2 regions of the Burkholderia sp. BCC1972 genome follow, and region 2 is predicted to be linked to the other one. Evidence: predicted binding sites of a transcription regulator. Region 2 holds the regulator's gene; the other holds the start of a gene.
What was found. The regulator LexA, encoded in region 2, represses DNA repair genes until DNA is damaged. The targets are predictions, from matches to a motif close to ACTGTATNNNNATACAGT.

Region 1 (7,464 bases), on a different contig from region 2:
AGAATTGAATTATGTCGGTCGGCCGCTTGGCTGTCAACAGCTTTTTCCATCTTTCGCGAAAAAAGTTGCCGGGCGGCCCATGGCGGCCTCGCGACAGGGCGGGTGGCGGGCTACCGGACACCCGTCCGGCAACCCGTCCCCGCCCGCGCGTTGCAACCTCAATCCTGCGCGTAGATGTTCGAGTCCTTCGTCTCCTTGACGAACAGCAGGCCGATCACGAACGTGGCCAGCGCGATCACGATCGGATACCAGAGCCCCGAATAGATGTTGCCCTTCGCCGCGACGATCGCGAACGCGGTCGCCGGCAGGAAGCCGCCGAACCAGCCGTTGCCGATGTGATAGGGCAGCGACATCGACGTGTAGCGGATCCGCGTCGGGAACATCTCGACCAGCATCGCGGCAATCGGGCCGTAGACCATCGTCACGTAGATCACGAGGATCGTCAGGATCACGATCGTCATCGGCCAGTTGAGCTGCGCCGGGTCGGCCTTCGCCGGGTAGCCGGCGCCCTTCAGCGTCGACGCGAGCGTCTTGTCGAACGCCGCGCCCTGCGCCTTCGCGTCGGCCGCCTTGCCGTCGTAGGTCTGGATCACCGCGTCGCCGACCTTGATCTCGGCCAGCGAGCCGGCCGGCGCCGCGACGTTCTCGTAGTTCAGGCCTGCCTTCGAGAGCGCGCTTTTCGCGATGTCGCACGAGCTCGTGAACTTCGACGTGCCCACCGGGTTGAACTGGAACGAGCAGGTGGCCGGGTCGGCCAGGACCGTGATCGGCGCCTTCTGCGTCGCGAGCTCGAGCTGCGGGTTCGCGTAGTGCGTGAGCGCCTTGAACAGCGGGAAGTACGTCAGCGCCGCGATCAGGCAGCCCGCGAGGATGATCGGCTTGCGGCCGATCTTGTCCGACAGCGAACCGAAGAACAGGAAGAACGGCGTGCCGATCAGCAGCGCGATCGCGATCAGGATGTTCGCGCTGGCACCGTCGACCTTCAGCGTCTGCGTGAGGAAGAACAGCGCGTAGAACTGGCCCGTGTACCACACGACGGCCTGGCCGGCCGTCAGGCCGACGAGCGCGAGGATCACGATCTTCAGGTTCTTCCACTGGCCGAACGCCTCGGTCAGCGGCGCCTTCGACGTCTTGCCTTCCGCCTTGATGCGCAGGAACACCGGCGATTCGTTCAGCTGCATCCGGATCCATACCGACACGGCGAGCAGCAGGATCGACGCGACGAACGGCACGCGCCAGCCCCAGCTGCCGAACGCTTCCTCGCCGATGAACGTGCGCACGCCGAGGATCACGAGCAGCGACAGGAACAGGCCGAGCGTGGCGGTCGTCTGGATCCACGCGGTGTAGAAGCCGCGACGGTTCGCCGGCGCATGTTCGGCGACGTAGGTCGCCGCACCGCCGTACTCGCCGCCGAGCGCGAGGCCCTGCAGCAGCCGCATCGCGATGAAGATCACGGGCGCGGCGATGCCGATCGACGCGTAGCCGGGCAGGAAGCCGACCACGAACGTCGAGACGCCCATGATCACGATCGTCACGAGGAACGTGTGCTTGCGGCCGACGAGGTCGCCGAGCCGGCCGAACACGATCGCGCCGAACGGCCGCACCGCGAAGCCGGCGGCGAAGCCGAGCAGCGTGAAGATGAAAGCGGCGGTCGGATTGACGCCGGAGAAGAAGCTCTTGCTGATGTAGGCCGCGAGCGAGCCGGCCAGGTAAAAGTCGTACCACTCGAACACGGTGCCGAGCGACGACGCGAAGATCACCTTCTTCTCTTCGCCCGTCATCGGCGAGTGCGAAATTTGCCCGCCTAACGTTGCCATGAATCGTCTCCAAGTCCCTTGATATAGATGTGCGGCCGCCTTGGGTGGGCGGGCCTGTCGACGATTATTGGCACGGAAACTTACGGCGGACTGACTCGCGCGCACAAAACGACTGCACGTTAACCCGCGCCGAATCGTCCGCTTCTCGTGTTGATTGTGCTTCGAACGTCCGGTAAATCGCCGGTTTCGACGCATTTTCGCCACACGGCGGCGGCGCGTGTCAGGGTTAATCCGGGGCCGTACCGGCCAGCGGCAGGCTGACGCGCACGAGCGTGCCGGCGAGGCGCGGCGCCTGCTGGTAGACGTGATCGTCGAGCGTCAGCGTGCCGCCGTGCTGCGTCGCGATCTCGCGCACGATCGCGAGCCCGAGGCCGCTGCCGTCGCCCTCGCGGCCGAGGATCCGGTAGAAGCGCTCGACGACGCGCTCGCGTTCGGCGGCCGGGATGCCGGGGCCCGTATCCTCGACTTCGAGATGCGCGAACCGTGCGGCCGGGTCGGCCTGCACGCGCACGGTGATGCGGCCGCCTTCGGGCGTGTAGCGGATCGCGTTGTCGATCAGGTTGCCGAGCATCTCGCGCAGCATCACCGGATTGCCGTCGACGTCGAGCGGCGCATCGTCCGGCGGCCCTTCGTAGCCGAGGTCCATCCGCTTCGCGAGCGCGGCCTGCACCCAGTCGCGCACCGCGCGCCGCGCGAGCGCGGCGATCTCGACCGGCTCGAACGTGAGCCCGCTCGCGCGGTTCTCGGCGCGCGCGAGCGCCAGCAGCTGCGTGACGAGCCGCGCGGCCTGCTCGGAGCTCGTCGCGATCTGTTCGAGCGAGCGCTGCACGTCGGGCGGGACCGGGTGGCGCAGCGCGAACTCGGCCTGCGTGCGCAGGCCCGCGAGCGGCGTCTTCATCTGGTGCGCGGCGTCGGCGATGAAGCGCTTCTGCAGCGCCATGTTCTGTTCGAGGCGCGCGAGCAGGTCGTTGAACGACGTGACGAGCGGCTCGATCTCGGGCGGCGCGCGCTGCGCCTCGACGGGCGACAGGTCGTCGGGCCGCCGCGCGCGGATGTGCGCCTGCAGCGCATTGAGCGGCGCGAGCCCGCGCGACAGCCCGAACCACACGAGCAGGATCGCGAGCGGCAGGATCACGAATTGCGGCAGGATCACGCCCTTGATGATGTCGTTCGCGAGCGCGTTGCGCTTGTCGAGCGTCTCGCCGACCTGCACGAGCACGGGCTGCGTGTCGCCCGATTGCGGCAGTGCGACCGTCGTATATGCGACGCGCACGTCGTTGCCGCGCAGCAGGTCGTCGCGGAACACGACGACGCCCGGCGGCGGGCGGTCCTCGTCGCGCGGCAGCGGCATGTCGGCTTCGCCCGCGACCAGTTCGCCGCGGGTGCCGAGCACCTGGAAGTAAACACTGTCGACGTTGTCGGCGCGCAGGAAGTCGCGCGTCTGTTCCGGCAGCGTCAGCTCGGCCACGCCGTTCACCGGATGAATCTGCCGGGCGAGCACGTACGCATTGGTTTCGAGCGCACGGTCGAACGGACTGTTCGCGATCGTCTTCGCGACGAGGTAGGTGACGGCGATGCTCATCGGCCACAGCAGCAGCAGCGGCGCGAGCATCCAGTCGAGGATCTCGCCGAACAGCGAGCGCGGGCGCGGCGCCTCGGGCGATTCGGTTTCGTCGGGCGGCGCGAACGGGTTTTCGTAGCGCGCGTCGCGCGCATCGTCGGCGGCCGACGACGGCGCGCCGGTCGGGTGGCGGGAGTGGGCCGGCGTGGCCATCGCGGCGACGCCGGTGTCAGCGCAGCGGCGTGCCGGCCACCGCGGGCTGGGGCGCTGCCGTGTCGGCCGGCGCGGCGGGCGCGACCTTCTCGAGGCAATAGCCGAGGCCGCGCACGGTCGAGATCCGCACGCCGCTCGGTTCGATCTTCTTGCGCAGCCGGTGCACGTAGACCTCGATCGCGTTGTTGCTGACTTCCTCGCCCCATTCGCACAGGTGATCGACGAGCTGTTCTTTCGACACGAGCCGGCCGATCCGCTGCAGCAGCACTTCGAGCAGCCCGAGTTCGCGCGCGGAGAGATCGAGCACGTGGTCGTTCGCATACGCGATGCGGCCGACCTGGTCGAACGCGAGCGAGCCGTGGCGCACGACGGTCGGGCCGCCGCCCGCGCCGCGCCGGGTCAGCGCGCGCACGCGCGCCTCGAGCTCGTTGAGCGCGAACGGCTTGGCCATGTAGTCGTCGGCGCCGAGGTCGAGCCCCTTCACGCGTTCGTCGACGCTGTCGGCGGCGGTCAGGATCAGCACGGGGAGGTTGGAGTTGCGCGCGCGCAGGCGCTTGAGCACCTCGAGCCCGGACATTTTCGGCAGGCCGAGATCGAGGATCAGCAGGTCGAAAGTCTGCATCGACAGCGCCGTGTCGGCATCGACGCCGCTCTTCACGTGGTCGACGGCATAGCCCGATTGGCGGAGTGACCGGGTGAGGCCGTCCGCGAGTATGCTGTCATCTTCGGCGATGAGGATTCGCATGTTGCTGACCGATGGCCGGCGGGGCGTTTGCGCCGGTGCGGCTGTCTCCGGAGTGATTCGTGTACAACGCCCGCATTGCGGGCTTGCATAAAACACTGTTTTTTTATACAGTGTCTGCATTCGGCGGCGCTTGAAAGCGGGCGCGCCTTTCACAGACGCTGCTCATCATAGCAAAGGACGATTCATGGAAGATAGCAAGAAGGGCTCCGGGATGACCGCCGAGAAGAGCAAGGCGCTGGCGGCCGCACTCGCGCAGATCGAGAAGCAGTTCGGCAAAGGGTCGATCATGCGGATGGGCGACGGCGAGGCGACCGAGAATATCCAGGTCGTCTCCACGGGCTCGCTGGGTCTTGATATCGCACTGGGCGTCGGCGGCCTGCCGCGCGGCCGGGTGGTCGAGATCTACGGTCCGGAATCGTCGGGTAAAACCACGCTCACGCTGCAGGTCATCGCCGAACTGCAGAAGCTGGGCGGCACCGCAGCGTTCATCGACGCCGAGCACGCGCTCGACGTTCAATATGCAGCGAAGCTCGGCGTGAACGTGCCGGAGCTGCTGATCTCGCAGCCGGACACCGGCGAGCAGGCGCTCGAAATCACCGACGCGCTGGTGCGCTCGGGCTCGATCGACATGATCGTCATCGACTCGGTCGCGGCGCTCGTGCCGAAGGCCGAAATCGAAGGCGAGATGGGCGATTCGCTGCCGGGTCTGCAGGCCCGCCTGATGTCGCAGGCGCTGCGCAAGCTGACCGGCACGATCAAGCGCACGAACTGCCTCGTGATCTTCATCAACCAGATCCGGATGAAGATCGGCGTGATGTTCGGCAACCCGGAAACCACGACGGGCGGCAACGCGCTGAAGTTCTATTCGTCGGTGCGTCTCGACATCCGCCGGATCGGCTCGATCAAGAAGAACGACGAGGTGATCGGCAACGAAACCCGCGTGAAGGTCGTCAAGAACAAGGTGTCGCCGCCGTTCCGCGAAGCGATCTTCGACATCCTGTATGGCGAAGGCATTTCGCGCCAGGGCGAGATCATCGATCTCGGCGTGCAGGCGAAGATCGTCGACAAGGCGGGCGCCTGGTACAGCTACAACGGCGAGAAGATCGGCCAGGGCAAGGACAACGCGCGTGAATTCCTGCGCGAGAATCCGGAAATCGCGCGCGAGATCGAAAACCGCATCCGCGAATCGCTCGGCGTCGTCAGCATGCCCGATGGCGTAGCCAACGAAGCCGAGGCGCTGGACGAAGAAGAGTGATGGTGGCGCGCCGAGGTCAGGCTGGCGAGCCGGTGGAGAGCGATGCGCCCGAAGCGGCCGGTCGCTCCGGCCGGCGAGCCGGATCCTCGGGCGCCGACCGGCGGAGCGCAGGCAGTCATGCCGCGAACCGCACCGCGACGAGGGCATCCGACGATGCCCTCGTTTCGTTTGAGATTGTCGCGCCGGACGATCCGTTCGACGACGACGAATCGTTCGACGCGCACGACCGCTCCCGCCGTCGCGTGTCCGGTGTCAGCTTCCCCGGCGATCGCGCAGCCGATGCGTCGGCGCCGGCAACGGAAGACGTCTATACACGCAGCAGCCAGCATCCGCGCCGCACGCGCCGTGCATCCGGCGCTGCTTCCAGTCCTTCATCCGGCGACACGCCGGGCGCTACCGAACGCAAGTCGTCGAAACCGCCACGGTCATTGAAGGGCCGCGCGCTCGGCTATCTGTCGAGGCGTGAATACAGTCGCGCGGAGCTCGCGCGCAAGCTCGCGCCTTACGTCGGCGAAGACGCATCCGTCGAACCGGTGCTCGATGCGCTGGAGCAGGAAGGCTGGCTGTCCGACGCACGCTTCGCCGAGAGCCTCGTGCATCGCCGCGCGTCGCGTGTCGGCGCCGCGCGCATCGTCAGCGAGCTGAAGCGTCATGCAGTCGGCGACACGCTCGTCGAGGAGGTGAACGCCCAGCTGCGCGAGACCGAATGGGCCCGCGCGCAGGCCGTCTGGCGCAAGAAATTCGGTGCACTGCCGCAAACGCCGGCCGAGCGTGCGAAGCAGGCGCGCTTTCTCGCCGCGCGCGGCTTCTCGAGCGCGACCATCGTGAAGTTGCTGAAGGTCGGCGACGATTTTCCGATCGACGACTGACCGGCCGGTCGCGCGCGTGGCGCGCGATTTTGCTGCAATGCAACTGCCTCCGGACAGGCGGGAATACCCGCCGTCGCGTCAAACTGTCTCAAATACCCAATATGCTAAAATCCGTGGGTTTTCCTCTTCGGCCTCAACCTCCAGCATGCCGCTATCCGAGCCCGTGCCCCGTCAGTTGCGACATCGACGCGCAATCCGAGCGGAAGCTTACGAGCGCGGCGACGGCTTGTGGGACATCGAAGCCTGCCTGACCGACCACAAGCCGCGCGATGTCGCGCTTGCGTCGGGCATCCGGCCCCAAGGCCTGCCGATCCACGAACTCTGGCTGCGCGTGACTATCGATCGTGAACTCAATGTCGTCGACGCCGAAGCGTCTTCGGAATGGGTGCCCTATCCCGGTCACTGTCAATCCGCCCCTCCTGCCTACCGGGCCCTCATCGGGCTCAATCTCTTCCGCAATTTCCGCCGCAACGCGAACCGGCTGCTCGCCGGCGTCGCAGGCTGCTCCCATCTCACCGAACTGTGCGCCGTGCTGCCGACGGCAGCGATCCAGGCGTTCGCCGGTGACGTGTGGAACGTGCGCGAGGAGGGCGGCGAAGGGCCGGATCACGACGGCGCGCACGCCGAACCGCCTTTCCAGCTCGGCCGTTGCCGCGCGCTGCGGTTCGACGGCGAGGTCGTGCGGCAGTACTACCCGCGCTGGTATGGCCCGATTCGGCCGGATATGCCCGGTGATGGCAGCACGAAGGAATGAACGGAAATCATTCGAAGAAGCGTCTTAAGCGACTTTTCATCCAACTCTCAGACTGAAGGGAATCACGCATGAAGATTCACGAGTACCAGGGTAAGGAAATCCTGCGGAAATTCGGAGTCGCGGTACCGCGCGGCAAGCCGGCGTTCTCGGTTGACGAAGCCGTCAAGGTGGCGGAAGAGCTCGGCGGCCCGGTATGGGTCGTGAAGGCTCAGATCCACGCGGGTGGCCGTGGCAAGGGCGGCGGCGTGAA
Region 2 (7,464 bases):
CGCGTTCTGGCTCGGCAACACGGTGCTGAATCCGGCTGCGCTGGTGTTCATGGGCTTCGTGCTCGGCTGGCACTGGAGCGCGCTGCGCTTCGTGCTCGGCATCGCGATGGTGTTCGGCATCGGCTATCTGCTGAACCGCATTGCGCGTCCGGAAGACCGCAGCATCGACGATACGCAGCTCGCCGCGCTGGCGGCAGAGCAGGCCGCGGCCGGCAATCCGTTCGTGCGCTGGGTGAAGCTGCTCGCGCGCATGGCCGTGCGGCTCGTGCCCGAATACATCGTGCTGGTGCTGCTGCTCGGCGCCGCGCGCGCATGGCTGTTCCCGCATATCGGCCCGGACATCGGCAATCATCTCGGCTGGATCGTCGCATTCGCGGTCGCGGGCATGCTGTTCGTGATCCCGACGGCCGGCGAGGTGCCGATTATCCAGGCGATGCTGTCGCTCGGCGTGGGCGTCGGGCCGGCCGCCGCGCTGCTGATGACGCTGCCGCCGATCAGCGTGCCGTCGCTCGCGATGCTCGCGCGTTCGTTCAAGCCGACCATGCTGGCGATCGTCGCGGCGCTCGTCGTCGTGTTCGGGATCGTGAGCGGCTTGCTCGCGATCGCGTTCGGATTCTGACGCGCGCAGGCCCGGTGCGATAGCCGCATTCATATTCATCCGGCGCCGCCGCGTCACGCGTGCGGCGCCCTTTACAAGAAGCAAACAGGAAAACGCATGACCCAACCGAAGATTCATCCTCGACTCGAAAAGGCGCTGACGCGCGGCGATCTCGCGATCCGCCAGGCCAATTCCGCGCGGGCGACTGCCGTGCTGAGCGCACTCGGCATGATGATCATCGAGGCCTCCGCAACGATCGGTGTGGAAGCCAGCATCGACATTCCGCAGGGCGACCGCATTTACGATCCCGTCAACGGCCTCTGGCCGCAGAAGATGCTGGTGTCGTTCGACGGCCCGGTGGACGAGGCCGAAAAGGAAGAACTGCGCACGGTCTATCTGGTTGCGGACGATCCGGGTACGCAGTTCCGCGTCGAATGGCATCGCGCGGACGGCAAGCTCGGTCGCCAGGAAGGCGGCCCGCTCGCGACCGTCGCGTTCCTGACCGACGTCGAGATTCCGTGGAGCGACGACGACGAGTAACGTCGTCGCATGAAGCCGGCGCCTCGCGCGCCGGCCGTCAGCGCATCATCCGCCGCCGGAACAGCCACGCGGACAGCAGGAATCCGCCGAGCACGTAGCCGGCGAGCACCGCGACATGCAGCACGATGTCGGTTGCCGGCCGGCCGAGCATCGCGGGCCGGATCAGCTCGACCGCGTTCGCGAGCGGCAGCGCCTGCGCCGCGAGCTGCGCGAGCGGCGGCAACTGCGTGATCGGGAAGAACACGCCCGACAGCAGCAGCATCGGCGTCAGCACGAGCGTCTGATAGAACATGAAGAAATCGTAGGACGGCGCGAGCGCCGTGACGATCATCGCGATGCTGGCAAACGCGAGGCCCGCGAGCGCGATCACGGGCAGCGCCGCGAGCATCGACGGAAACTGCGCATAGCCGAGCGCGCCCGCGACCAGCATGATCGCGACCCCCGACAGCATCGCCTTGCTGGCGCCCCAGACGATCTCACCGAGCACGATGTCGCCGAGCGCGAGCGGCGTATGCATGATCGCCTCCCACGTGCGCTGCACGTGCATCCGCGAGAAGCCCGAATACATCGACTCGAAGCTCGCGGACATCATCACGCTCGACCCGACCGTGCCGGCCGCGAGGAACGCGATATACGACACGCCGTCGACATGGCCGAGCATCAGGCCGAGCCCGAAACCCAGCCCGAACAGATAGATCATCGGATCGGCGAGATTGCCGAACATCGACGCGAGTGCGAGCTTGCGCCAGACGAGATAGTTGCGTCGCCAGACGGCAATCCAGTTGGTTGCGTTCGCGGGCATCGCGATCGCGAAGCGTGACTCGCGCAGCGGCGCGGACGGTGTGGCGGCGGAATAGTTGCGCACGTCCATGATCGATCAGTCCTGCATTTCGCGGCCCGTGAGCCGCAGGAACACATCTTCCAGATTGGCCGGGCGATGCAGATAGCGCAACCCCGTACGACCCTTGAGTCGCGCACTGAGCGGCTCAGCGTCGCTCACGTAGCAGAACAGCGTCTCGCCGCTGATCTCGGTGTGCTTCGCGAATCCCGACAACTCGTCGCGCAGGGCGGCCGGATCCGGCCCGTAGATCTCGATCACGTCGCAGCCGATCTCCGATTCGATCAGCGCGTGCGGCGCGCCTTCGGCGATCTTGCGACCTTCCTCGATCACGCACAGCCGGTCGCACAGGCGTTCGGCTTCTTCCATGAAGTGCGTGGTGATCAGGATCGTCTTGCCGCGCGCGAGCAGCGAGCGCAACCGCTCCCACATCAGGTGCCGTGCCTGCGGATCGAGGCCGGTCGTCGGCTCGTCGAGCACCAGCACGTCGGGATCGTTGACGAGCGCGCGGGCGAGCGTGAGACGGCGTCGCATGCCGCCCGACAGTTCGCCGACCTTCGCATCGGCCTTGCTCTCGAGCTTCGCGAATTCGAGCAGCGGCTGTACGAGTGCGCGCGCAGCCTGTGCCGACATGCCGAAATAGCGGCTGAACACGAGCAGGTTCTCGCGCACGGTGAAGTCGGGGTCGAGATTGTCGAACTGCGGGACGACGCCGACGCGCTGGCGTGCATGCCGCGCACGCGATGGAACCGGTTCGCCGCACAGGGAAATGGTGCCGGCATCGGGGTGCGCGAGGCCGAGCAGCATTTTCAGCGTGGTGGTCTTGCCTGCGCCGTTCGGCCCGAGCAGACCGTAGCATTCGCCGGCCTGCACGTTGAAGGACAGGCCGTTGACGACGACCTTGTCGCCATAGCGCTTTTCGACGTTGCGAAACTCGATCGGTGTGACGGACATGGGCATGTTGTCGTTGTAAGCGGGCACCTGGCTGCCCGATGCGCGGCCGGCTGGCGAACGGATCGCGCGAATGCGTGTCACACGAGCATGACCGAAGCGCGCGGCGCCTGCGTAGTGATGGCCCGCTGGAGTACGAACGGGCCATTCTAGTGCATCGGCTGCGTCTCTTCAGGGCATGCCTGCACGGTGCGATGCATGCGCGCACCGATCGTGCACTGCATCATCGCGCACGGGCCGAGCGGGGCGAATCAGCGTTTTCCATCCCTTGCGTCCTGAATTGCGGCGCACCATGATGAATGCGTAGGCTCGTTGTCGCGATAGGGAGGTTTCATGGCTAGCTACAACAAGATTTTGCTGTGCTACGACGGCACGCTCGAAGGGCGCAAGGCACTGCGCTGCGGTGCCAATCTCGCAATGGACCTGAAGGCTGAAACGCACTTGCTGTCGGTCGTCGACATGCGTTCGAGCATTGCGCAAAGCGCAGGCCTGCTGACCGATGTCGCGTGCGGGCGCTTCGAGGAAACCGCGCGGGAGATCCTGCAGGAAGGCGTGAACTGGCTGCGCGAGCGCGGCGTGCAGGCCGAAGGCCATTTCGCATTCGGCTATCCGATCGACGAAATCGCGAATCTCGCGACGGAGCTGAAGGCCGACCTCGTCGTCGTCGGCCACAGGTGCCGCAGCGGGCTGTCGAGATGGTGGATGGGGTCGGGCAATACGCAACTGCTCGATCGCGTGAATTGCAGCATCCTGGTGGCGTGTTCGTCGGCACAGGAGCAGAAGGAAGAAATCGCACGCGAGCGCGAAGCCGCCATGGCGAACGGCAAATGATCGAATGATTCGATGACGGCCCGACCGGCGATGCGCGCCGGTCAGGCGCCGTGCCGCATCAGCGGCGCGGGACCCGCGCCGCTGTTACGCGTGCAGGTCGATCGCGGACAATTTCCACGAGAACAGTCCGAAGCGGTGGAATATCGCCGCATAGCGCGTGCCGTCGGCGCTGCGCTGGTACGTCACGACGAATTCATCGAAATTCCGGTATCCCGCACTGGTTTGCTGCTGATGCGGCGAATGCGTTGCATCGTTCGCGCTGGCCGGTGCGGCAGGGGTGGGTGCCGGGGATGACGCAGTTGCCGCGTTGTTGCCCGGAGCGGCAGCGCTTGCCGGTGCCGGGCTCGCCGGCGGTGCCGCTGGTGTGTCGGCCGGTGCATTGCCTTGCGGCTGATTCGACCATTCGGGCGGGCGCTCGCCGGGATTGCCGCGCGGCGGCATTCCGCTCATCAGCGCGGCCACGCCGTCCGGTGTCGCGTACGCATCGACCAGCGGCCCGACCAGTGCGGACCCGATCAGCGCGCCGATCACCGCGAACGGATTGTTCTTCTTCACCGCGTCGATCCGGCGCATCAACTCTTCCGTGACCTGCTGCTTCAGGCTGATGCGCAGCGACGGGAAATCGACATATTCGCTGATGGCCTGCGCATCGCGCGCGTCGATCGCCGATTTCAGGCGACCGAGCGCGACGTACGGTGACGCGTACGCATAGCCGATCGTCGACACGACGGCGATGGCCAGCACGACGATCAGCAGGGGCTTGAGCCGCCATGCGCGGCCCGAAGATCCAGTCACGTTGCCTCCGGTGCGGGGATGTTCCGCAATCAGAGACCGCCAGGCGTAGCCGATCGTTCCTCGGCGATGCAGCGGTCGATCATCCGGCATACGGCATCGATCGTGCCGACCATGATCAGGCGCGAACGGCCGTGATAGACGCGTACCGGCGCGCGGCGGGCGGGTTCCGCATGATTCAGGCCGGCGTTCAGCGATACCCGCGCGAACGCGGGAAGCGCCGACGGCAGCAGGGACGCCTGCCGTTCGACTGCGACTTCTTCTTGCACGGGCGCGGCCGCGGACAGCGGTGCGCAGGGCGTACGGCCGCGCAGATGGCGCAGGCGACCGAATTGACGGAAAGGCAGCAGGCGGGCAAGGCGTTCCATGATGTTCTCCTAGCGAGACGGAATGTCAGAGTTCGCCCGAGCGGATCAGCCCGACGGCGATGCCTTCCAGCGCGAATTCCGCGCTGCCGGCCTTGACGAAGATGTTTTCGTAATCCGGGTTCTCCGCGATCAGCTCGAGACCGCCAGGCCGGCGCATCAGGCGCTTGACCGTGACGTCGTCGCCCAGACGCGCGACGATGATCTGGCCGTCCTTCGCTTCCGTGCGTTTCTGCACGGCGAGGAGGTCGCCGTCGAGAATGCCGGCGTCGCGCATCGACAGGCCGCGCACCTTCAGCAGGTAGTCGGGCTTGCTCGTGAACAGCGCGGGATCGCACGCGTAGTGCTGCGAGATGTGCTCCTGCGCAAGGATCGGGCTACCGGCCGCGACGCGGCCGACGAGCGGCAGCGACAGCTGCATCAGGCCGGCATGCGGCAGCGTGAACTGGTGCGGGGCGTCTTCGATGCCGAGCAGGCGGATGCCGCGCGACGCGCCGGCAGCCAGTTCGATCACGCCCTTGCGTGCCAGCGCACGCAGGTGCTCCTCGGCCGCATTCGGCGAGCTGAAGCCCAGTTCGGCCGCGATCTCGGCGCGGGTGGGCGGGAATCCGGAGCGCTCGATCGCGCGACGGATCAAGTCGAACACTTGCTGCTGACGGGCGGTGAGTTTGGTCATGGCTGAACTGTATGGATAGACAGTGAGCTGTATTTTTATACAGTACTTCGCGAATTTCAAGCGTTACTTGAGGTTCGACGCGATCGCGCCGGTTCCGACGTGATTTCGCGACGTCCGGACGGCGGTTTATCTGCCGCAACCATCCATCCCGTCTGCGTTAGCACTTTTGAGTATTAAAAAATAAGGAACGATTATTTTTAATCATGTAACCCGTTCGTTAGACTGGCCCGACATCGCAATACCGACAACACTGGAGAACCAAGGATGGCGAAGCGCAATACGGGGCTGGTGGGCGGAGTGGGCCGCCTGATCGCAACACTCGCGCTGGGCGCGGCGGCGGCGCTGGGCGTCGCGACGCATGCCCAGGCCGATACGACGTTCCTGAACGTGTCGTACGACCCGACGCGCGAGCTGTATCAGGACTTCAACCAGGCGTTCGGCAAGGAGTGGAAGGCGAAGACGGGCGAGACCGTCAACTTCAAGCAGTCGCACGGCGGCTCGGGCGCCCAGGCACGCTCGGTGCTCGACGGCCTGCAGGCCGACGTCGTCACGCTGGCGCTCGCGTACGACATCGATGCGATCGCGAACAAGGGGCTCGTGAACAAGGACTGGCAGAAGCGTCTGCCCGACAACGCGTCGCCGTACACGTCGACGATCGTGTTCCTGGTGCGCAAGGGCAATCCGAAGGGGATCAAGGACTGGGACGACCTGACCAAGCCGGGCATCTCGATCGTCACGCCGAACCCGAAGACGTCGGGCGGCGCGCGCTGGAACTACCTGGCCGCATGGGCGTACGCAGTGCACAAGCCGGGCGGCAACGAGCAGACGGCGAAGGAATTCGTCACGAAGCTCTACAAGAACGCAGGCGTGCTCGATTCGGGCGCGCGAGGCGCGACGACGAGTTTCGTGCAGCGCGGGATCGGCGACGTGCTGATCGCATGGGAAAACGAGGCATTCCTGTCGGTGAAGGAGTTCGGTACCGACAAGTTCGAGATCGTCGTGCCGTCGGTAAGCATCCTGGCCGAGCCGCCCGTCGCGGTGGTCGACAAGGTGGTCGACAAGAAGGGCACGCGCAAGCTGGCCGAAGCGTACCTGAACTTCCTGTACAGCCCGCAGGGCCAGGAGATCGCGGCGCGCAACTACTACCGGCCGCGCTCGAAGAACGTGCCGGCGGAACTGACGAAGCAGTTCCCGAAGCTGAAGCTGTACACGGTCGACGACACGTTCGGCGGCTGGACGAACGCACAGAAGACGCATTTCGCGGACGGCGGCGTGTTCGACTCGATCTACAAGCCGCAGTAACGCCATAACGACAGCGGCGCGCCACGCAGCGCGCCGCATCCCCGACGGTTCGCCGGCGCGATGCACTGCGCCGGCGTTTGCGTCGGACCCGTGAGCAGCATCGACCCAGCAAGAGCATCCGATGACGACGTACACCTTTCGCAAGCCGAGCGCGCTGCCTGGCTTCGGCGTGACACTCGGCATCACGGTGGCCTATTTGAGCCTCGTGGTGCTGATTCCGCTCGCCGCCACGTTCCTGAAGACCGCGACGCTGTCGTGGGATCAGTTCGTCACCGCCGTCACGTCGCCGCGCGTGCTCGCGTCGTACCGGCTGACGTTCTCGGCCGCGCTCGGCGGCGCGCTGATCAACGCCGTGTTCGGCTTCCTCGTCGCGTGGGTGCTCGTGCGCTACACGTTCCCGTTCAAGCGCCTCGTCGATGCGATCGTCGACCTGCCGTTCGCGCTGCCGACGTCGGTCGCCGGCATCTCGCTCGCGGCCGTCTACGCGACCAACGGCTGGGTCGGCCAGTATCTCGCGCCGCTCGGCATCAAGATCGCGTTCACGCCGGCAGGCGTGCTCGTCGCGCTGACC

Region 1: a site for LexA is predicted at 4,431-4,448, ahead of recA (recombinase RecA). Genes of this name have one in related genera too.

What each region holds. Positions count from the first base shown of each region.
Region 1 covers NZ_CAJPGH010000016.1:41,227-48,690, reverse strand. The annotation lists gene U5798_RS22275 (MFS transporter) at 159-1,817, opposite strand; gene U5798_RS22270 (sensor histidine kinase) at 2,044-3,591, opposite strand; gene U5798_RS22265 (response regulator transcription factor) at 3,608-4,336, opposite strand; gene recA (recombinase RecA) at 4,521-5,591, shown strand; gene recX (recombination regulator RecX) at 5,591-6,460, shown strand; gene U5798_RS22250 (DUF2889 domain-containing protein) at 6,606-7,214, shown strand; gene sucC (ADP-forming succinate--CoA ligase subunit beta) at 7,283-7,464, shown strand, end outside.
Region 2 covers NZ_CAJPGH010000015.1:152,519-159,982, reverse strand. The annotation lists gene U5798_RS21825 (permease) at 1-619, shown strand, start outside; gene U5798_RS21820 (hypothetical protein) at 716-1,138, shown strand; gene U5798_RS21815 (ABC transporter permease) at 1,176-2,009, opposite strand; gene nodI (nodulation factor ABC transporter ATP-binding protein NodI) at 2,016-2,930, opposite strand; gene U5798_RS21805 (universal stress protein) at 3,261-3,758, shown strand; gene U5798_RS21800 (DUF2939 domain-containing protein) at 3,843-4,553, opposite strand; gene U5798_RS21795 (hypothetical protein) at 4,583-4,918, opposite strand; gene lexA (transcriptional repressor LexA) at 4,944-5,591, opposite strand; gene U5798_RS21785 (sulfate ABC transporter substrate-binding protein) at 5,856-6,893, shown strand; gene cysT (sulfate ABC transporter permease subunit CysT) at 7,015-7,464, shown strand, end outside.